2 regions of the Lysinibacillus sp. FSL K6-3209 genome follow, and region 2 is predicted to be linked to the other one. Evidence: predicted binding sites of a transcription regulator. Region 2 holds the regulator's gene; the other holds the start of a gene.
The links. The regulator CtsR, encoded in region 2, represses protease genes until heat stress. The targets are predictions, from matches to a motif close to ATGGTCAATAAAGGTCAAACA.

Region 1: a site for CtsR is predicted at 1,890-1,910, ahead of clpP (ATP-dependent Clp endopeptidase proteolytic subunit ClpP). Genes of this name have one in related genera too.

The regions. Positions count from the first base shown of each region.
Region 1 covers NZ_CP150264.1:3,751,309-3,761,907, reverse strand. The annotation lists gene whiA (DNA-binding protein WhiA) at 1-679, shown strand, start outside; gene MHH88_RS18305 (HPr family phosphocarrier protein) at 792-1,049, shown strand; gene clpP (ATP-dependent Clp endopeptidase proteolytic subunit ClpP) at 1,217-1,804, opposite strand; tRNA gene MHH88_RS18295 (tRNA-Arg) at 2,112-2,186, shown strand; gene MHH88_RS18290 (basic amino acid ABC transporter substrate-binding protein) at 2,692-3,486, shown strand; gene MHH88_RS18285 (amino acid ABC transporter permease) at 3,582-4,286, shown strand; gene MHH88_RS18280 (amino acid ABC transporter ATP-binding protein) at 4,283-5,005, shown strand; gene MHH88_RS18275 (spore coat protein) at 5,055-5,669, opposite strand; gene MHH88_RS18270 (LemA family protein) at 5,827-6,408, shown strand; gene MHH88_RS18265 (TPM domain-containing protein) at 6,441-7,166, shown strand; gene MHH88_RS18260 (S9 family peptidase) at 7,401-9,677, shown strand; gene MHH88_RS18255 (glutaredoxin family protein) at 9,825-10,052, shown strand; gene MHH88_RS18250 (hypothetical protein) at 10,419-10,541, shown strand.
Region 2 covers NZ_CP150264.1:4,452,547-4,463,145, reverse strand. The annotation lists gene MHH88_RS21780 (DUF4003 family protein) at 1-201, shown strand, start outside; gene MHH88_RS21775 (aldehyde dehydrogenase family protein) at 242-1,669, shown strand; gene MHH88_RS21770 (acyl-CoA thioesterase) at 1,739-2,218, shown strand; gene MHH88_RS21765 (globin-coupled sensor protein) at 2,269-3,579, opposite strand; gene MHH88_RS21760 (hypothetical protein) at 3,900-4,109, shown strand; gene corA (magnesium/cobalt transporter CorA) at 4,305-5,267, opposite strand; gene MHH88_RS21750 (class I SAM-dependent methyltransferase) at 5,429-6,106, opposite strand; gene MHH88_RS21745 (DUF4870 domain-containing protein) at 6,230-6,535, shown strand; gene MHH88_RS21740 (CtsR family transcriptional regulator) at 6,784-7,254, shown strand; gene MHH88_RS21735 (UvrB/UvrC motif-containing protein) at 7,268-7,810, shown strand; gene MHH88_RS21730 (protein arginine kinase) at 7,807-8,916, shown strand; gene MHH88_RS21725 (ATP-dependent Clp protease ATP-binding subunit) at 8,906-10,599, shown strand, end outside.

The DNA.
Region 1 (10,599 bases), 700 kb from region 2:
TGAAGGTGCACGTGAATTGCTCATTAACTTAGCTATTATTTCAGATGATTTTCAATTTAATCATACGATTTCTAAAGAGCTGATAAAAAAGAGTGGTCATAAAAGAGCCTACTTACGTGGAGCGTTTTTAGCAGGTGGCTCGGTAAATAATCCTGAAACGTCTGCCTATCATTTAGAAATTTATTCTTTGTATAAAGAGCACGGTGAGGCATTAATGGATTTAATGAATGAATTTGAATTGAATGCAAAAACCATTGAACGCAAGAAGGGCTTTGTGACATACTTAAAGGAAGCAGAAAAGATTTCCGACTTTTTAAATATTGTCGGAGCCCATCAAGCCATGATGAAATTTGAAGATGTTCGTATATTACGCGATATGCGCAATAGTGTGAATCGGATTGTCAACTGTGAAACAGCAAACTTGAATAAAACGATAGGTGCTGCACTGCGTCAGGTAGAAAATATTCGATTTATCGAAAATTCCATTGGCTTGGATCAGTTGCCAGAAAAACTGCGCGAAATTGCACGCCTACGTGTGGAATACCAAGATGTGACGTTAAAAGAACTTGGTGAAATGGTATCAAGTGGAACGGTTAGTAAATCAGGAGTCAATCATCGATTGCGTAAAATAGACGAAATAGCAGATGCATTAAGAAGAGGTGAAAAGATAGGCGGTTAAGTTTTCATGCGTATTTGATATGAAAGCGAGCACAATCGCTTATTGTTCTTCTGCAGTTAAGTGAGGTAATATAATACTAATAGATGAACGGTAGTGAAGGGGAGTATTGCGAATGACTGAAAAAACAGTCCAGGTAAAATTAAAATTAGGACTTCAAGCTAGACAAGCAGCGTTGTTTGTACAGGAAGCAAATCGTTTCAGCGCTGATATTTTTCTTGAGAAAGACGATAAAAAAGTAAATGCCAAATCCATTATGGGTGTAATGAGCTTAGCCATTGCAAAAGGCACAAAGGTTGTTTTAAGCAGTGAAGGTAGCGATGCAGAGCAAGCGGTTTCATCCTTAGCTGCGCTTATTGAAAAGGAAGACTAATCAAAAACCTCTAAGTCACAAGAGCTTAGAGGTTTTTAATATGGCCGTTGCGCGGACACACATGAAAGTTGCGACTCTCGCTAGTGAGCGGATGTTTTATGTCTTACGTGAGTGCTTAGCACCCATTAAAAAACCGCTAAGTCATTTGAGCTTAGCGGTTTTTCTAATTAGCGTTCGTTACGTACAAAAATATGGTCGATTAAGCCGTATTCTTTCGCACGTTCAGCTGTCATGAAGTTATCACGGTCAGTATCTCTTGAAATGACTTCTAATGGCTGACCTGTACGTTCAGATAAAATACCATTTAATTTTTCGCGAAGGAATAAAATGCGTTTTGCCGCAATTTCAATTTCAGTCGCTTGACCTTGTGCACCACCAAGTGGTTGGTGAATCATTACTTCTGCATTTGGTAATGCATAACGTTTACCAGGTTCACCAGCAGCAAGCAGGAATGCACCCATAGATGCAGCCATACCAATACAAATTGTTTGTACTTTTGGCTTGATGAATTGCATTGTATCGTAGATTGCCATACCAGCTGTAATCGAACCACCTGGTGAGTTAATATAAAGAGAAATATCTTTATCTGGATCTTCTGCTTCTAAGAATAGAAGCTGTGCAACGATTGAGTTTGCAACGTTGTCATCAATCGCACTACCTAATAGGATAATACGGTCTTTTAGTAGTCGTGAATAAATGTCATAAGCACGTTCACCACGACTTGTTTGTTCAATAACTGTAGGAATTAAATTCATGTTAAATCCTCCTTAAAAAGCTAAATTCGAATACTTTTACTGAAATCATCCATTATATTTCAGTTGTAACCTTATCATACACATTATAGTCAGGGAAGGTCAAATATTAACGCTGATATTAAAAAATAAAATACATAACAAAAATAATAATTTATAGTTGAAAAATGGGCAAGACGTTTGTATAATGGAAAGGTCGTAAGTTAAAGTACAGTACACTATTTTGCAGGTATGCTTCTGAAATGAGGATTATCTACATGATGCTTTACCGTAAAGCCTTAGAGTGAGTACTTTTTTTTTATGTTCAATTGCCCTCGTGGTGTAATGGATAACACGTAAGATTCCGGTTCTTGCACTGGGGGTTCGATTCCCTCCGAGGGCGCCATTTTACTGATTATTTGATATACTTTTATAGCTCGTTCTCCTATAAGTAGTTTAGCAGCCTGCTTAGGGGAGAAAGAGAGGAATAGGGGGGAATATTGTCCCGTAGGCATTATTCCCAGATTTATTCCTTTCTAAACCTTCAAAAAGCAACAACTCCAAAAAGTTTTTTAGTGAACATACCGAACGTGAGGCTAGCACGCTAGCCCAAAAGAAGAATCCTATCTGAGGGGATTCTTTTTTTGTGCTCCAAAATATCTAAAATCTGTATAAAAACAATCTTAAAATTGCATAAGTATACATTTTGCGACAAGCATCTTGTTTTTATTACATAATTTTTCTTTATTATGTTTAGTAAAATTCATTTTTATGAAAAAATAATCACTTTTATACGAAATCGTATTGTATATCAACTCTATTGACACTATAATTGACCTAATAGTCTAACATTTCCGAATTGAGAAAAATGAAGTGATCGGAAAATCATTAAATGTTTAGGGGGAAAAACTATGAAAAAACGTTTTTGGACGTTATTGATGATTGTGGCGGCATTTACGCTTGTGCTAGCGGGCTGCGGTGCTAAAGAAGATACATCTACTGGTGATGCACCGGCTGATGGTGGCGCGAAGGACAAGGTGTATAAGGTAGGAACAGAGGCTACATTTGCACCGTTCGAGTCAATTGACGATAAAGGGAATATTGTGGGATTAGATGTCGATATTTTGCAAGCGATTGCGGATGAAATGGGCTTTAAAGTAGAATGGGAAAACATTGGCTGGGAGCCAGTATTCCAAACAATTAAAAATGGTGAAACACATATCGGTGCTTCTGGTATTACGATCAATGAAGAACGTAAAGCATCATTTGATTTTACAGAACCATATTATGAATCTCAATTATTAATCGTTGTAAAAGAAGATTCTGATATTAAGTCTTTAGCAGATTTAAAAGATAAAAAGATTTCTGTACAAATTAATGCAACGGGTCATATGGCAGCAAAAAAATTACAAGGTGATGCAAGTACAAACATCATGGCATTTGAAAACCAACCTGTTGCTATTCAAGAAATGTTAAACGGTAACGTAGATGCAACAATTGGCGACAATGCAGTTATTTATGAATATATCAAGGCAAATCCAAATGCAAAACTTAAAGTAATTGAAGATGATGCATTTGAAAAAGAATACTATGGCTTTATGGTGAAAAAAGGCAATACGGAGTTATTAAAACTATTAAATGAAGGTCTACAAAAAATTAAAGACAATGGTAAATTAGCAGAAATTACTGGTCAGGACTTTAAGTAATAAACGATGCCGTTAGCCCTAATCATGCTAGCGGCTCATTTGATTTATTAGGGGATTTAATAGTAGAGAATTTGAATGGGAAAGTAGGGGTTCTGATGGACATCTTTGATTTACAATGGGACATAGTTTGGAACTACCGTGATATGTTTATACGTGGTATAGGTATAACAATCATTTTAACACTCAGCGGTTATTTTGGTGGTATTATTTTAGGCTTACTATTAGGTTTAGGAAAACTATCGCAAAATAAATTAATTTACTGGCCATCTAAACTATATGTGGATTTATTCCGTGGAACACCAATGCTTGTGCAAATTTTACTAATTCATTTAGCGGTTATTCCAACAATTTTTGGTCATTCATTAGGTTATATGGTTTCTGGTATTACAGCACTTGTATTAAACTGTGCTGCTTATAATGCAGAAATTTTTCGTGCGGGTATTCAGAGCATTGATAAAGGGCAAATGGAAGCAGCACGTTCACTTGGCCTAACACACAATCAAGCGATGAAAAAAGTAATTTTACCACAAGCTTTTAGACGTATGATTCCACCACTTGGTAACGAATTTATTGCGTTACTAAAAGATTCTTCTCTAGTAACGGTTATTGCAGCACCAGATATTTTATATGCAAGTAAAGTAGTAGCGGGTGCGAGCTTCCGTTTCTGGGAACCGTATATTGTCGCTGCCCTACTATACTTGGTTTTAACATATGTTGTAACAAAGGTAGTCGCATTTATAGAGAAGCGATTTAGCAATAGTTATGTCCCTCGTAAAGCAGAAGGGAGAGAAGCAAGATGATTAAAATTGAAAACCTACACAAATACTTTGGGAAGCTAGAAGTATTGAAGGGTATTGATTACGAAATACAAGAGAAGCAAGTGGTTTGTGTCATTGGTCCTTCAGGGTCAGGGAAAAGTACTTTTTTACGTTGCATCAATATGCTCGAAGAAGTAACGGACGGTGCCATTTATATAGAAGATATCAAGATAAATGCACCAAAAACAAATATTAATACCATCCGAGCAGAAGTCGGGATGGTGTTCCAACAATTTAATTTGTTCCCTCATATGAATGTCATTGATAATGTTACAATGGCGCCAATGCAAATTCGTAAAATGAGTCGTGCGGATGCAGAGCAATTAGGTCATGAGCTTTTGAAAAAGGTCGGTCTTGATAGCAAAGCTTATAGCTATCCAGAACAGCTTTCAGGTGGACAACAACAACGAGTAGCGATTGCTAGAGCGTTAGCGATGAAACCAAAGGCTATATTATTCGATGAACCAACTTCTGCACTTGACCCAGAAATGGTGAAAGAAGTATTAGATGTTATGAAAAATCTAGCATCTGAAGGGATGACAATGATTGTAGTCACACATGAAATGGGCTTTGCGCGAGAAGTGGGCGATCGTGTTGTGTTCATGGATGGTGGTTTTATTGTAGAGGAAGGTACGCCAGAAGAGATTTTTGGTAATCCACAAAATGAGCGAACAAAAGCCTTTTTAGGGAAAGTTCTTTAATATTAGGAAAAACCATTCATCGCATTTCGCAGTGAATGGTTTTTTGTTATTAATGAAGGGGATTTGTAGTAGTAGCGAACGAATCAAGCATTGCACGCATATCTTGTTGCGAGTATTGCGGCACTTGATAATAGCCATGCTTATTTTGGTAAATAGAAAGTTCGTATGCCATTTCGATACAGTTGGGAATACTATCTGCAACAACACGACGCACAACTGGATTTGTTGTTTCTGTCGCTGCTGCCGTTAAACATTTAGCAGACCCTTTATGTGCACCAAGCAAGAAGCCAGAAATGATTTCATCATTGATTTCACTTACATTTTGCATTGGCTTTTTCGGCTGTGAAGGTGTAATGCCGTATTGGAAGTTGTTTCCTGTTTGCATTTCATAACGACCTGTTGGCACAGATGGATCATGCCCTGTTTTAAATGACTCCACAATCGTATTGTACATACCGAGTGTGAAATTATATTGATTGTCCAAAATGCTAAGTAATTCTGGATCTTTTACTTGCGGACGTAAAAGCATGGATTGATTCAGACATGCAATAATTTCGCCAATTGCTTCATGCATGTCCATTACTTCATGTCCACCGTGATTTAGGCTTTGTTGTTGGTTTGATGATGTTACATCATTTGATTCATTATAAAAAGATTGTGACAAAAAAAACGCCTCCTGAATGTATAGTTTGTTGCAGTAATTAGTATGTCTTGTTCGCCATATTTCATACGACATAAATCTGTTTGCATATATTTAGCATAGCGATGTTTTTTTGCAACACATTAGAGGTATAAGAAAAGAAAGTAAGGAGGCTGTAAAATTGAAAAAAGTACTTGGACCTGTCGCAATAATCATCATTATTTTAGGTGTATGCGCTTTATTATTTATTCCAAAATATAATAGCCTTGTGACCGCAGAGGAAAATGTGGATTCGAAATGGGCTCAAGTCGAAAATCAGCTACAACGCCGCTATGATCTAATTCCGAATTTAGTGGAATCGGTCAAAGGATACGCAAAACATGAGCAAGAAGTCATTGCCAGCATAACAGAGGCACGTGCGCAGTTAGGTAATGCACAAACACCAGAGCAACAAGCAATCGCCAATGATGCGTTAAATGGTGCGCTTAGTCGATTGCTGGTAGTAGTAGAAAATTATCCGAATTTAAAAGCAGATGCGAATTTCCGCCAATTAATGGATGAACTTGCAGGCACGGAAAATCGTTTAGCAGTAGCACGAGAAGATTACAATAATGAAGTGCAAGGCTTTAATAAAATAGTAAAACGCTTCCCAGGTAATATAGTAGCAAGTATGTTTGGCTTCGAGCAAAAGGAATACTTTAAGGCAGCAGCTGGGGCTGAAAAAGCGCCGGCAGTAGATTTTAGTGATTCAGGTAAACAATAATGAAGCGTTTGACCGTAATAATTGCTTGTTTCATGTTTTTTGTAATAGTCAACAATGCATATGCCCAGTTCCCAACACCGATGAAAAATACGTACATTCATGATTTCGCCAATGTACTATCAACGCCTGTAAAGGAAGAACTCAATTCTTATTCAGAGCAGTTAGATAAAGGCACTGGTGCTGAAATTATGATTGTAACGGTGGATAGTATTCATGGGCAAGAGGCTAAAATGTATGCCACCCAATTGATTCGTGCTTGGGGCATTGGTGATGCACAGAAAAACAACGGTGTTTTGCTACTGGCTACATTTGGGCAAGGGCAAGGAAAAAATGATGTGGTGATCGCGGTGGGCCAAGGTCTTGAGGGAGCGTTACCAGATGGGAAATTAGGACGGATATTGGATTCTGCTTTTTATCCTTCTGCAAGTAATGGTGAAATTGACCAAGCATTTCAAGCGACGTATACAGCATTGTATCAAACTGTAGCACAAGAATATCATTGGGAAGGTCAAATGCCAACTCAAACAGTAGAGGATGAATCGATGCCCACTTGGATGTTTGTACTAATCGTGATTCTCGTCCTCGTCGTCATTATCTTCTCCAATGGAGGAGGCGGACCACGTTCAAGAGGACGGGGAAGAGGAGGATATCCAGGTGGTTTTGGTGGTGGTTTTGGCAGAGGCGGCTCCGGTAGCGGAGGATTTGGCGGCTTTGGCGGTGGATCATCTGCTGGTGGCGGCGCTAGCCGAAAATGGTGACCGAAAATGGTGACAGGCACCCAAACAATTTTGTCACTAGAACCGCAGTGGATTGACCCGTTTTCGTAATAGAATAATTAACTTGCTAAAAGACTCTTCCATAGAGTCTTTTTAATTTGGATAAAGAGGATAATTAAATAAGTTTTATCATTTATTGACAAAAAAACTAGATTTGTTATAATTTCTTTGTATCGACTAACGATATAACGCACACTGATATAAGGAGGAATCATTTTGAAAAAAAGATTTTTGTCAGCATCTTTAGCGGTCATTTTAACAGCTTCTGTTGTCTATCCTGTTTCCATTCAGGAAGTACGAGCTGCAAATGAAACGAGCAATGTGATTGTTGCACAAGAAGAGCGCCTAACAGCAAAAGAATTTCTTGAATTGGCTGTGACTTCTTTAACATTCCAACATGGGTCAGAGGCAATGCGTCAAGAAATCATGGATAAGTGGGTTAAAGAGGGAGAATTACAAAATTTAAGTACGGCCATTAAACGTGATGAAGTTGCTCGAATTTTAGTAAGAGCTCTTGATAAAGAGGAAAAAGAAGCATCATTAGCAGATTATTTGGAAAAAGCGAATAAGCTAGGCTTATTTAAAGGTATCTCTGAAAATAGTGAAACCATTTCAAAACAAGATGCTACTAAAATCTTTTCAACTTTTAAGACGATCAAAAACGGAACGAATAACGAAGGGGTAAAAGAAATTTCTGTAGAGGATTTTATGAAAAATCCAGGAAACTTCGGTTACCAATTGTCGCCAGATGGTAATTACATTACATTTGCTTCAGCATGGGAATCTCGTTCGAATGTATTTGTAAAGAAAATGAATGACGATAGTGAACCTGTTCGTGTATCAAGTTCAAAAGATCGTGATATTTCAGGATTCTTCTGGAAAGACGATACATTGCTTTATGCCAAAGATAAAGGCGGCGATGAGAACTTCCATATCTATTCATCTTCATTTAATGGGAAAGAAGAAAAAGATTTAACACCTTATCCTGGGGTAACTGTAGGCGTATTAAGTAATTTACAAGGTGTTAAAGATGAAATATTAATTATGATGAACAAAGAAGATGCGAAAGTTTTCGATGTGTACAAGCTTAATGTCAAAACAGGCGAAACAAAACATGTTGCAAAAAATCCTGGGAACGTATCGAATTGGGTAGCGGACCGTGATGGCAATATTCGTATCGCTGTCGTTTCAGATGGTGTAGAAGGTACAATTTTATACCGAGAAACAGAAAAAGATGAATTCAAACCATTTATTGAAATGGCGGCAGGAGATGAAGTAAATCCACTTGCCTTCTCTAAAGATAATAAATATATTTACGCAACTTCAAATAAAGGTCGAGATAAAGTACAAGCAGTGAAATACGATCTTGAAGGTAAAGAAGAAGTGATTATGTCGAACGATGAAGTAGACGTTGCAGGCGTATTATATAATAGTGAAAAAGATAAAATTTTATACGGTGCTTATATGACTGATAAAGCACATTACCAATTCTTTGATGAAGATTTTGAAAAACTATTCCGCAAAATTCAAAACAAACTAGGTGTTGAAGAAAGCGAACTAGGTATCAATGACTACAATAAAGAAATGACTAAGTTTATCGTCAGCGTGTCAAGTGACACTGTGTACGGCAAATATTATTACTATGACTCAACAACAGATGAAATGACAGAACTAGCAACATTAAGTCCTTGGTTAAAGTCAGAAGAACTTGCTGAAATGCATCCAATTTCGTATAAGAGCCGAGATGGACTGACAATTAACGGTTATTTAACATTACCGAAAAACAAAGAAGCAAAAGACTTACCGCTTATCGTAAATCCACACGGCGGTCCATGGGCACGTGATATGTGGGGCTTTAACCCAGAAGTACAGCTTCTTGCAAACCGAGGATATGCTGTGCTACAAGTGAATTTCCGCTCTTCAACTGGATACGGAAAAGAATTTTTACAAGCTGGTAATAAGCAATGGGGTCTAAAAATTCAAGATGATATTACAGATGGCGTGCAATGGGCAATCGATCAAGGCATCGCGGACCCTGAGCGCATCGGTATTTATGGTGCATCATTCGGTGGCTATGCTACATTAGCTGGTATTACAAAGACACCTGATTTATATGCTGCGGCAGTTGACTATGTTGGTGTATCAAATATCTTCACATTGCTTGATACAATCCCACCTTATTGGGAAACAATGCGTAACATGTTCTATGAGCGTGTAGGGCATCCAGAGACAGATAAAGAGCTATTAACAGAAGCTTCTCCTGTCTTCCATGTTGATAAAATTAAAACACCATTATTTGTTGCGCAAGGTGCAAACGATCCACGAGTTAATCAGGCAGAATCTGATCAAATCGTAGAAGCATTGCGTGCTAGAGGTGTGGAAGTAGAGTACATGCTGAAAGAAAATGAAGGGCATGGCTTCCAAAACGAAGAAAACCGCATTGAATTCTATAATGCAATGGTTAAATTCTTCGACAGCCATTTAAAAAAATAACAAACGATGAGACTGTGCAAAAATTACCTTGCACAGTCTTTTTTCATTTAAAATAAAGATAAATAGTTACGCCAAAATCACAAGTAAATCGAAATTGTTTGCGAATTGTTTGCGTGCCTGGCACCATAAAGTAAAGGGGTTGGTAAAATGGACGTGAAATTTTTTAGTCGTTCCCAGTGTGAGCTTTGTGTGGAAGGATTGCGCACATTAAAGCTTGTTCAAGAAGAGTTAGGTTTTACCATTGATATAATCGATATTGAAACCGATGAAGCGATACATGAAAAATATATGCTGATGATACCGGTAGTGGAAAAGGATGGAGAAGTTATACAGTATGGCAATTTAGATTATGTAACATTAATGGAACGTTTGTGACAAATCAAAGAGCCATTACGTGAGAAGAGCATAGATATTTAGCCAACAAAATTATCATTTACTAAATGGAGTAAAATCGAATGAGGTAAAAGGTTATAAATAAAGCGAAAAAATTCGTTATTCTCTAGTCGAGAGAATAACGAATTTTTTATTTTAAACCTGAAAATGCATGTTATTCACAAATTGTTCAATGAAAGCGTTATGAATATGAACAGTTTGTGAAGACCTTCACACAAAGCTTTCTTTTTTAAAAAATAGGAGTAGAATAAGAATCAAGTAAAGGTTGTTATAAAACAGTTTAGAAAAAGTACCGCATTTTTACGTGGTTGTTATATTACAAAAATAAACTTAAAGGGAGATTTGACTATGTGGGTTATTACAGTATTTGAACAAAAGGACGTTCGTATTTTTGAATACACAAACAAAACGGAAGCTACAAAAGCTTTAGCAGGCTTCAAGAAAAACGCAGTATTATCTTTCACTAAATAAGAACCAAGCCATCTCGCAATCATAATGGATGATTGCGAGATTTTTTTTGCCAACAAAA
Region 2 (10,599 bases):
GGAATGAAATTATTGAAGTGGCATCAAGAATTTGTGTTGTTTATGGCGGTTCAAATGGCTATTTATGATATGGCTAAAGTGCAACAATCATTATCTATGGCAATTATGTCATCTATTGAATTACTAATTCAAGCACAACAGGCGGCGATGATATCCGCCATGACCGCAGCAGCAGTAGCGTCAAATTCCAGCACTTCATGATAAACTAAAGAGGAACAGAATATTCGGAGGTGTATTGAAAATGAACGAAACAAAGCTTTGGATAAATGGACAATGGCAAGAAGCGAAGGAAACCTATAAATTAACCTCGCCTTATAACGGTGAGATGATTGCAAAGGTTGCAAAGGCATCTGTTTCAGATGTTGAGCAAGCAATTGAAGGTGCCCAAAATGCCTTTCTTTCATTTAAACAAACTACTGCATACGACCGTGCCGAAATTTTATATAAAGTAGTCGACATTATGCGACGTCGAAAAGACGAATTGGCCGAAATTTTAGCACAAGAGGCGGGTAAACCTATTTCAGCAGGTTTACCTGAAATAGAACGCACGATTGCAACCTATCAGTTTGCAGCCGAAGGAGCGAAACAGGTGAAAGGGGAAACGGTACCGATGGATGCTGCGCCTGGAGCTGGCGACCGCATTGGCTGGACAAAGCGTGAGCCATTAGGCGTTATTTCTGCCATTACACCGTTTAACTTTCCTTTTAACTTAGTTGCGCATAAATTGGGACCTGCCCTTGCTGTGGGGAATACGGTCGTGTTAAAGCCAGCAGAGCAAACACCACTTAGTGCAATTGTAATGGCGGAAATATTTAAAGAAGCAGGATTACCAGATGGTGTGCTACAAATTGTTACGGGTAGTGGTGTTGAGCTAAGTGATCCACTCGTAACGCATCCATTCGTGAAAAAAGTAACCTTTACCGGAAGTGGTAAAGTTGGATTAAGCATAAAAGAAAAAGTAGGCTTGCGCAAAGTAACGTTAGAGCTAGGCTCAAATGCGGCGGTTATTGTTGAGCCGTCGACCCCTATTGAAAAAATTGTCGCACGTTGTGTTAGCGGAGCGTTTAGCTTTGCGGGACAAGTGTGTATTTCGCTTCAGCGTATTTATGTACATGCCTCGATTGTCGATGCTTTTACAAAAGCATTTGTAGCTCAAACGGAAAAGTTAGTTGTCGGTGATCCACTCGATAAAAATACAGATGTCAGTGCCATGATTAATCCGAATGAAGTTAGTCGTATTCGTGAATGGATTGAGGAAGCGAAGTCTCAAGGTGCAGTCGTTGCTACGGGTGGAACATTTACAGAACGAACATTAACACCAACAGTAATGACAAACGTGACTGCCGATATGAAAATTGTTTGTCAGGAAACTTTCGCGCCAATCGTCTCAATTGTTTCATATGAAACATTAGACGACGCAATTCGACTAGTGAATGAGTCAGAACTTGGATTAAATGCAGGAATTTTTACGAATGTCTTACCAGATGCATTACGTGCAGCCGATGAATTACAAGCAGGTGCTGTTATTATTAATGATATTCCAACATTCCGGGTCGATAATATGCCATATGGCGGTGTGAAAATGAGTGGTTACGGTCGAGAGGGTATTAAATGGGCGATTGAAGAAATGACGGATATGAAGTTTATAACGATGAAAAAATCATTCTAAATTTGCATCCATTCTTTTTCTACGATACGATGACGAAAGGACATTACATGAAAGGAAGTAACTAGAACTATGACAACCAATGCTGTACCTATGAGCCAATCACGTACGGTTCAAACGCGTCTCGTATTACCACCGGATACTAATAATCATAATTCCATTTTTGGTGGAAGAGTGTTAGCTTATATTGACGAAATTGCCGCAATTACAGCGATGAAGCATGCAAAAGGGCATGTTGTCACTGCCTCCATTGATTCTGTTGATTTTTTATCAGCAGCGCATGTAGGTGATATTCTTGAAATTGAAAGTATTGTGTCATCCACAGGACGTTCATCTATGGAAGTCTATGTCCGTGTTATTTCACGTAACATTGAGACAGGTGAAGAAAAATTAACAACCGAATCATTTGTAACGATGGTTGCAGTAGATGATGATGGTAAACCGAAGGCTGTTCCTGCTATTTTCCCGGAAACGGATGCTGAAAAACGGCTGTTTGAAACAGGTCCGGCTCGACGAGAGCACCGCAAGCAAAAACGTGCTTTGGCACATTAAAAACGAAAAGGAAATTGATACGATGTGATCAATTTCCTTTTTTAGTTGTGTTATATATTTAATTCATTTACAACATTAATGAGTGAGTCAGAAGAAGATGAGACGAGTGTTGCCCCTTGCGATAGCTCTGTAATTAAATTTGAAATGGCTGAAATATCCTTAGCCGTGTTTACATATTGTTGTTGAATACCTGATACTGCTTCAGCAATATCATTAAATGATTTCGAGAGGCTTGTTTGTGTATCAACGCTATGTTGGATTTTTTGGTCCACATTGATAACAGAATTCGCCATTGTTGAAATATTACTTTCTGTTTCTTTTATCAGGTGTGACACGTTTTGCACAGCGCTTTTTGTTTCTTCTGCAAGCTTGCGGACTTCCTCTGCTACAACAGCAAAGCCTTTACCATGCTCACCAGCACGAGCGGCTTCAATGGAAGCATTAAGTGCTAATAAATTTGTTTGGTCTGCAATACCTGTAACAAGTCCAACAATTTCAGAGATTTTTTGAGACGACGTACGCAATTGGTTCATCGTTACTTCAAGGCCATTAACACTTTGCAAAATAACATGTATTAAGTCATTTTGTTCTTGTAATTGCTGCTGTCCGCGTTTAGATTTGTCTTGTGTATCGGCAACGAAGTTCAAACCTTGTTTAGTGGCTACTGCAATATCATCCGTTTGAGAGGAGATGACTAAAAGGGAAGCAGCTGTTTCTTCGCTGATTGCATTTAACTCTTCTGCCGTACTTTGAATTGTAGTAACAAGTGCGTGCTTCGTTTTATCTGCAACGCTACGAATCCGTTCTTCTTCTTTTTCATAAGCCTCTATAACAAGTTGCTGTTCAAAGTTAATCAGTTTACAAAAGGCATTGATGGCACGGATAGCATCATGCTTTGAAATATCTAAATCATTCGTAAAGTTTGTAAAAGTCGAAGTTAATGATTGGAATGAAGCGATATACCACTTTGATTGGAGCCCAATTCGAACATGTGTCTCAGCGATTGCCTTTCTTTCTTTAATGTAGTCGTCATTAATACGACTTTCGAACATATCACTTAGATGCTTATGTAAAGTCACTTTTAAACGGTCAATTTGTGATGTTCTGTTAATAATATCTAATAAATTTTGGCTTAAGCTAATCGCTGCATAAAATTGATCGACCATTTCAGGAATAACATTTTTCACTAATGGTTGCAATTGTTTAATGATGGCTAAATCTTCAGTAGTTAAGTCTAATAGTTGTAATTGTTTTTGTAACTTAGGATGATTAGAAACATCTAATTGTACGTGTTGTTTATACTCTTCAGTTGTTAGTGTAATTGAATAACCATAATTGTTCTTTTTTGAAAACCAACTCATTGTTGTCTGCTCCATTCTTTATAAATCCATAATAATATAGGTATCGAAGACTCTTTGTGTACATATTGTTAGGTTTGTAAATTTGGTGAATATATGGTATTTAATCTATTCTACTATTTTTTGTAGTGTATTTGGTTAAAAATTTCGTTTATTTCTATAATTTTTCACATTCAGGGCTGACATGTTGCAGATTTACTTTTAAGTAATAGCCTTTAGCTCATAAAGCGCAATTTGAATTTCATTTAGGAAACATGTAAAATACGAACTGTTTAGCGTAACAAAAAATGTATGTGAAAGAAATCGTATTGAGGAGGTATGACATGGAGAAGAAGCGTTTTAAGTTTGTGATTCCTGTGATGGTAATTGTAGCAATTGGATCTGTTTATATGTTAACGAACTATTATGCAGAGGTACCTGACTTAAACCAACTATTAATAACGATTTGTGCAACACTAATATCGGGCGTATTAGCATACTTTTTATTCCCACAGCAAGGTGAAAATAAAGTTGATGATCGAGGTCCGTATTAATTATAGTGGAGACATTTAAAAGTTCCCCAAGTAAAACCAACTATTTAAAATTAAAAATCCGCGTTTCGCCTTCTGTGGGTAAAGTATGAGTTGCAACATGTACTAATGTAAGATGTTGTTCCTCATATCTATTTTCCCTAGAGAGCTATGCGCGGATTTTGTTTTTCAAAAACATTGTTTTGTTACTGCTTTAAGTTACGGTTTAAACAATTTGAACCAGCCTTTATATTTGAAAAATGCCAACATAAATAGCCCAATCAATAGCATAATACCAAGAACGATAAAGTAGCTGTAACGGCCATGTAGTTCAGGCATATTATCAAAATTCATGCCATAAACTCCTGCTATAAATGTTAATGGAATGAAAATGGTGGAGACAATCGTAAGCATCATCATAATGCCATTCATTCGGCTAGAGTTCATAGCCATATAGCTATCACGCATATCTGCGGTCAGTTCACGATTAGATTCGACCATTTCCGTAAGCTTGACTAAATGGTCGTGAATATCCCCAAAGTAGGCTCTTTCTGATTTTTTCAGAGCAAAGCGATAAGAATTAAGTATTCGGTATAATAGGTCGCGCATTGGTAAAATGGTGCGTCGTAAATGGAGCAAATCACTGCGGAATTCAAAAACAATTTGCATTGCATTTACATTACTTTGATAAGTTAATTCATCTTCAAGCGCATTCAAATGGTCCTCAATTTTATAGACGAGAGGGAAATAACTATCAACTATTTTATCAATCGTTTGATAGGTAAGGAAAAAGGTTCCGCGTTCCCAATATTTCGGTTGCTCTTCTAAAAGCTTCTGTACTTTATCGATTTCAGGTGCTTCATTTTTGTGGAATGTCACAATAAAATGATCGGAAACGAAAATATTTAATTCCTCAGCAATTAACGTTTCTTCATTCAATTTATGAATAACGAAAAAGTGATAGTCTTCGTAAAAATCCAGCTTCGGTCGTTGTAAACGCATTAAGCAGTCTTCAATCGCAAGTGGATGAAAGTGAAAAAATGTATCGAGCAATAGTTCCTCTTCGGTAGTTGGGCAACTAAAATCTACCCAATACCATTCGTAATGGTTTTGCTTAATGTTATCAAGTGGGAAGTCCTTTATTAATTGTTGATCTTTCGTCATAGCCATCGTGCGAATCACGGCATTCACCTCAAATCTGTTTATCTCATTTTAAATAAGCACGAAGTCTCCTTCAAAGGTGTGAAAGGTAAGAGGAGACATTGGAACGTCAGATCTAGTACCAGTATGTACTTAATAGTACACCACTAAGTTGCAAGGATGCATCATGAAGGAATGGAAGCTTACTCTTTATAGCATATCCAACCACCAAATAATGTCGTTGCAAAAAAACGTGAAGGCTGTGTAAAGCCTGCCTGCTGTAAAAGCGTAACAATGTCATCTTCCCGCATAAATGAAAGCGAGCGAATGGACTGCTCCATGCTAGCTAATTCAGAAGTAGAAAGTTTTGTGTGCTGCAGCCAATATGCGCGCCATAGGTCAAACTGTAGCTCTGTTTCAGAAGAGTCAAGCTGTCCATATTTAGAAACAAGCACAAAGGGTGCCCCAGATTTTAAATGGTTTGCAATCCCTTTTAATGTAGCAAGTTTCTCCTCATAGGTATCAATAAAATGAAGTACAAGTATACAGCTAGCGGCATCAAACTTTGTTGCAGGGATTGATGCAGTGAGCATGGTGCCTTGTAGTAAAGAAATCTCATTTGGTAGTGAGTGTAGACGGTTTTCTGCAATTTCCAACATGGCTAAAGATGGGTCGATACCGACAAAGGACCACTGTGGCCTTTGTTCAGCTAACTGTAGTATTTCATTGCCACTGCCCGAACCAACAACTAAAAAACTAGCATTCTCTTGTAAAGCGGATTGATAAAAAGTTTTCGTTAAACGAAGCATTGTATCGTAACTCGGTAAAGTACGACGAATGCCTTTTTCATACTCGTTCGCAAGCGTGCTGTTAAATTCCATCTGTGTATCACATACCTTTCAAATTAATTTTAAAATTGTCGAAACGATTTGAAACTATTTAGCGTATTGCTCCGTAAATAATAGTATTAATAATAAAGACAGAAAAAAGGGAAGGTTGAATAGATGGAAACAAAATGGTCTAAGGTCATCATACATGCCAGTGCGTTTTTTGCGCCATTTTTAGTGCCGATTATATTTTTCTTAATTAGTTCGGAAGAAGAAGTGAAAAACGTTTCTGTGCAAGCTTTATTGTTCCAAGTCGTAATGGGTGTTCTAATTGTAATTGCTAGTATTTTAAGCTTTGTATTAATTGGTTTACCTTTCTTACTAGTATTTATCGCTATGGTATACATCGTACCAATTATCGGTATTGTAAAGGCGATTTCAGAGGAACCTTGGCGTTATCCGATTGTTGGTCGCTGGGTATAATTTTTAATGACGCAAGTATATGCAAAAAGCATATGCTTGCGTTTTTTCTATAAGGAAAAAGGGTACATTAAACGATAAGTACTTTTTCGAGTGGTTAAAATTATTTAGAAGCCAATCAGCTTTTACAATTGCTTTAGACATTTCTCTGTGCGAAATAATTGCAATTATTTTTAAGCGTTTTGTATAATATACTCAAAGATAGTCAAAGATAGTCAAAGTCAGTGAGGTAAGCGAGGTGTATTCCTAACATGCGTAATATTTCAGACATCATAGAAGGCTACTTAAAGCAAGTACTTGAATTAGGTGGAGAAGGGCATATTGAAATTAAACGAAGTGAAATTGCAGATAAATTTCAATGTGTGCCCTCACAAATAAATTATGTAATTAATACAAGATTTACAGCCGAGCGGGGTTACCTTGTTGAAAGTAAACGAGGTGGGGGTGGATACATTCGAATTTTACGTGTCCGTGCAAACTCACAAATTGATTTGATCGATGATGTGCTCCTACAAATTGAAGGTGGAGCCTCGCAAACAGTGGCGGAAGATTTAGTATATCGTTTAATTGATGAGCAGGTTATTTCAAAGCGTGAAGCGAAATTAATGTTAGCAGCGGTTGACCGCTCAACTTTAGATTTGCAGCTACCTTTACGGGATAGCATTCGAGCGAAAATTTTGCGAGCGATGTTAACCACTATAAAATACGAAAAGCAAAAGTAAAGAGGTGAGGGAAATGATTTGCGAACATTGCAAGCAGCGCAATGCGACAGTAACTGTGACACAAGTTCAAAATGGGCAGAAGGTGGAGCACCATTATTGCGATGTCTGTGCCTCGCAGTTCCATCCGTTCCATGCAGAGTTTAAACAAGAGCCTGTATCGATTCAACAATTGTTATCCAATTGGTTTGGCTCACCTACATGGCAAAAAGTTGGTGAAAAACAGCAAGCGCCACCTCAGCAACAAACATGTCCACAATGTGGATTTACGTATAAGCGATTTTTAAAAGAAGGTAAATTTGGATGTACCAGTTGCTATGACACATTTAGTGAGCATTTGCCAAAGCTATTTAATCGCATTCAAGCGGGGCCACAGCATATAGGAAAAATGCCTGGTGCTCGAAGCAATGTTTTTGTCATTAAAAAGCAAATTGAAGATATTCGAAAACGCATGAAGGCCGCTGTTGACGAGGAGCAGTTTGAAGAAGCAGCGAAGCTTCGCGACGAAGCAAAAAATCTCGAACAGCAGCTACAATTCGAAGGTGGTGATGTGTCATGATGATTGAATCGTTTTTAGCGCGAGCTACACCTGCATGGATGGAAATGGAGGATGATTATTCAGATATCGTCATCAGTACACGCATTCGACTTGCTCGAAACTTAGATGGCTATCGTTTCCCTTTAGTTTTTTCAGAAAATGAAGCATTACAAGTAGAGCAAGCTGTGACACATGCCATTCAAGACAGTCCGAAACTTCAAGAAAGATATTCTTATTTTTCCATAAAAGATTTAACACCGTTACAACGTCAAATTTTAGTTGAGAAGCATTTAATTAGTCCACAGCTTGCAAAAAAAGAGCAAGTCGGCTCCATGTTGCTGTCTGAAGATGAATCAATTTGCATTATGGTGAACGAAGAAGACCATTTACGCATTCAATGTATGACGGCGAGTTTTCAACTTCAAAAGGCATACGAGGAAGCAAACAAAATTGATCGAGCCTTAGAAGGAGCCTTGCCATACGCATTTCGAGATACTTTCGGCTATTTAACAAGTTGCCCAACTAATATTGGTACCGGCTTACGTGCTTCGGTTATGATGCACCTTCCCGCACTTACATTGACAGGTCAGATGAATCAAATTATCAATGCAATGACGCGTTTAGGGATGACTGTCAGGGGTATATACGGTGAAGGTAGTGAAAATTTAGGTAATGTTTACCAGGTGTCGAATCAGATTACACTAGGTAAAACAGAAGAAGATATTTTAGCAGACATTCAAAGTGTTGCAGAAAAAATTATTCAAAAAGAACGGCAGGCAAGAAATAAGCTAATGGAAAAAGCGGAACTTGCCTTAGAAGATCGTATTTACAGGGCGTTGGGTACATTAACGCACGCGCGCATTTTAACAAGTGAGGAAGCTGCGACCTGTCTATCGAATGTACGTTTAGGTGTAGATTTACAGTTGATTCATAATATTAAAGCAACCACATTGAACGAATGTGTGGTCAGTATGCAACCAGGATTTTTACAGCACTATGCAGGAGAAGCCTTACCGCCTGCTGAACGGGATCGCGTTCGGGCAAAAATGCTGCGAGAGGCATTATTTTTAGAAACAATGAGTAAGCCTACTATAGGGGGAAAAGGAGAGGATTCATATGATGTTTAATCGTTTTACACAACGCGCACAAAAAGTATTACAGCTTGCACAGGAAGAGGCAATTCGTTGGAAGCACGAATCAATAGGAACAGAGCACATTCTTTTAGGGCTTATTCGTGAGGGTGGTGGTATTGCAGCGAAAGCATTAGAAGCCATTGATATTAGCCCTCAAATGATTGAAGCTGGGATTGAAGAATTAGTTGGTAAAGGAACAGAGGATGTTGGGCCAATCGTTCACTACACGCCTCGTGCCAAAAAAGTAATTGAACTATCTGTCGATGAGTCACGTAAATTAGGTCATTCCTATATCGGTACGGAGCACTTACTATTAGCGCTTATTCGTGAGGGTGAAGGGGTAGCCGCTCGTGTATTAAACAATGCAGGTGTAGGCTTAAACAAAGCTCGTCAGCAAGTATTACTGTTGTTAGGTAATAATGACAACGCACAATCTGGACAACAAGCGACGCAGGCTGCAAATACGCCAACTTTAGATAGCTTAGCACGCGATTTAACACAAATTGCCCGTGAAGGTTCACTAGACCCTGTGATTGGTCGCAGTAAGGAAATTACACGCGTTATTGAAGTACTATCACGTCGTACGAAAAATAACCCTGTGCTAATTGGTGAGCCAGGTGTAGGTAAAACGGCAATCGCAGAAGGCTTAGCACAACAAATTATTAACAACGAAGTACCAGAAATTTTGCGTGATAAACGTGTTATGACGCTTGATATGGGGACAGTTGTTGCAGGTACTAAATACCGTGGTGAATTTGAGGATCGCTTGAAAAAAGTGATGGATGAAATTCGACAAGCAGGAAATGTAATTTTATTTATTGATGAATTGCATACGTTAATCGGTGCAGGGGGAGCAGAAGGTGCAATTGACGCATCAAACATTTTAAAACCATCCCTAGCACGTGGAGAATTACAATGTATTGGTGCTACAACATTAGATGAGTACCGCAAATATATCGAAAAAGATGCAGCATTAGAGCGCCGCTTCCAACCAATTCAAGTGGATGAACCAACTGTCGAAGAGGCGATTCAAATTATTCATGGTTTACGCGATCGCTATGAGGCACATCACCGTGTGAAAATTACAGATGAAGCAATTGAAGCAGCGGCAAAAATGGGTGATCGTTATATTTCAGACCGCTTCTTGCCTGATAAAGCAATCGACTTAATCGATGAAGCAGGTTCAAAAGTTCGCTTACGTTCATTTGCAGTCCCACCAAATTTAAAAGCACTAGAAGATAAACTAGAAAATGTTCGCTCTGAAAAAAATGCGGCTGTGTCTGGTCAGGAATTTGAAAAAGCAGCTTCGTTAAGAGATACAGAGCAAAAGCTAAAAGACGAAATTGAAATGACACGTAAAACATGGAAAGAAGAACAAGGCAAAGCTGAATCGAAAGTGACAGTTGACGATGTAGCAGCAGTAGTTTCTATGTGGACGGGAATACCAGTAGCCAAAATTGCACATGAAGAATCAGCTAAACTATTACATCTTGAAGAAGAATTACACAAGCGTGTGGTAGGTCAAGGCGAGGCAGTCGAGGCAATTTCTCGTGCAATTCGACGTGCAAGAGCTGGTTTAAAAGATCCAAAACGTCCAATCGGTTCATTTATTTTCCTTGGTCCTACAGGGGTAGGGAAAACAGAACTAGCTAGAGCGCTGGCAGAAGTAATGTTCGG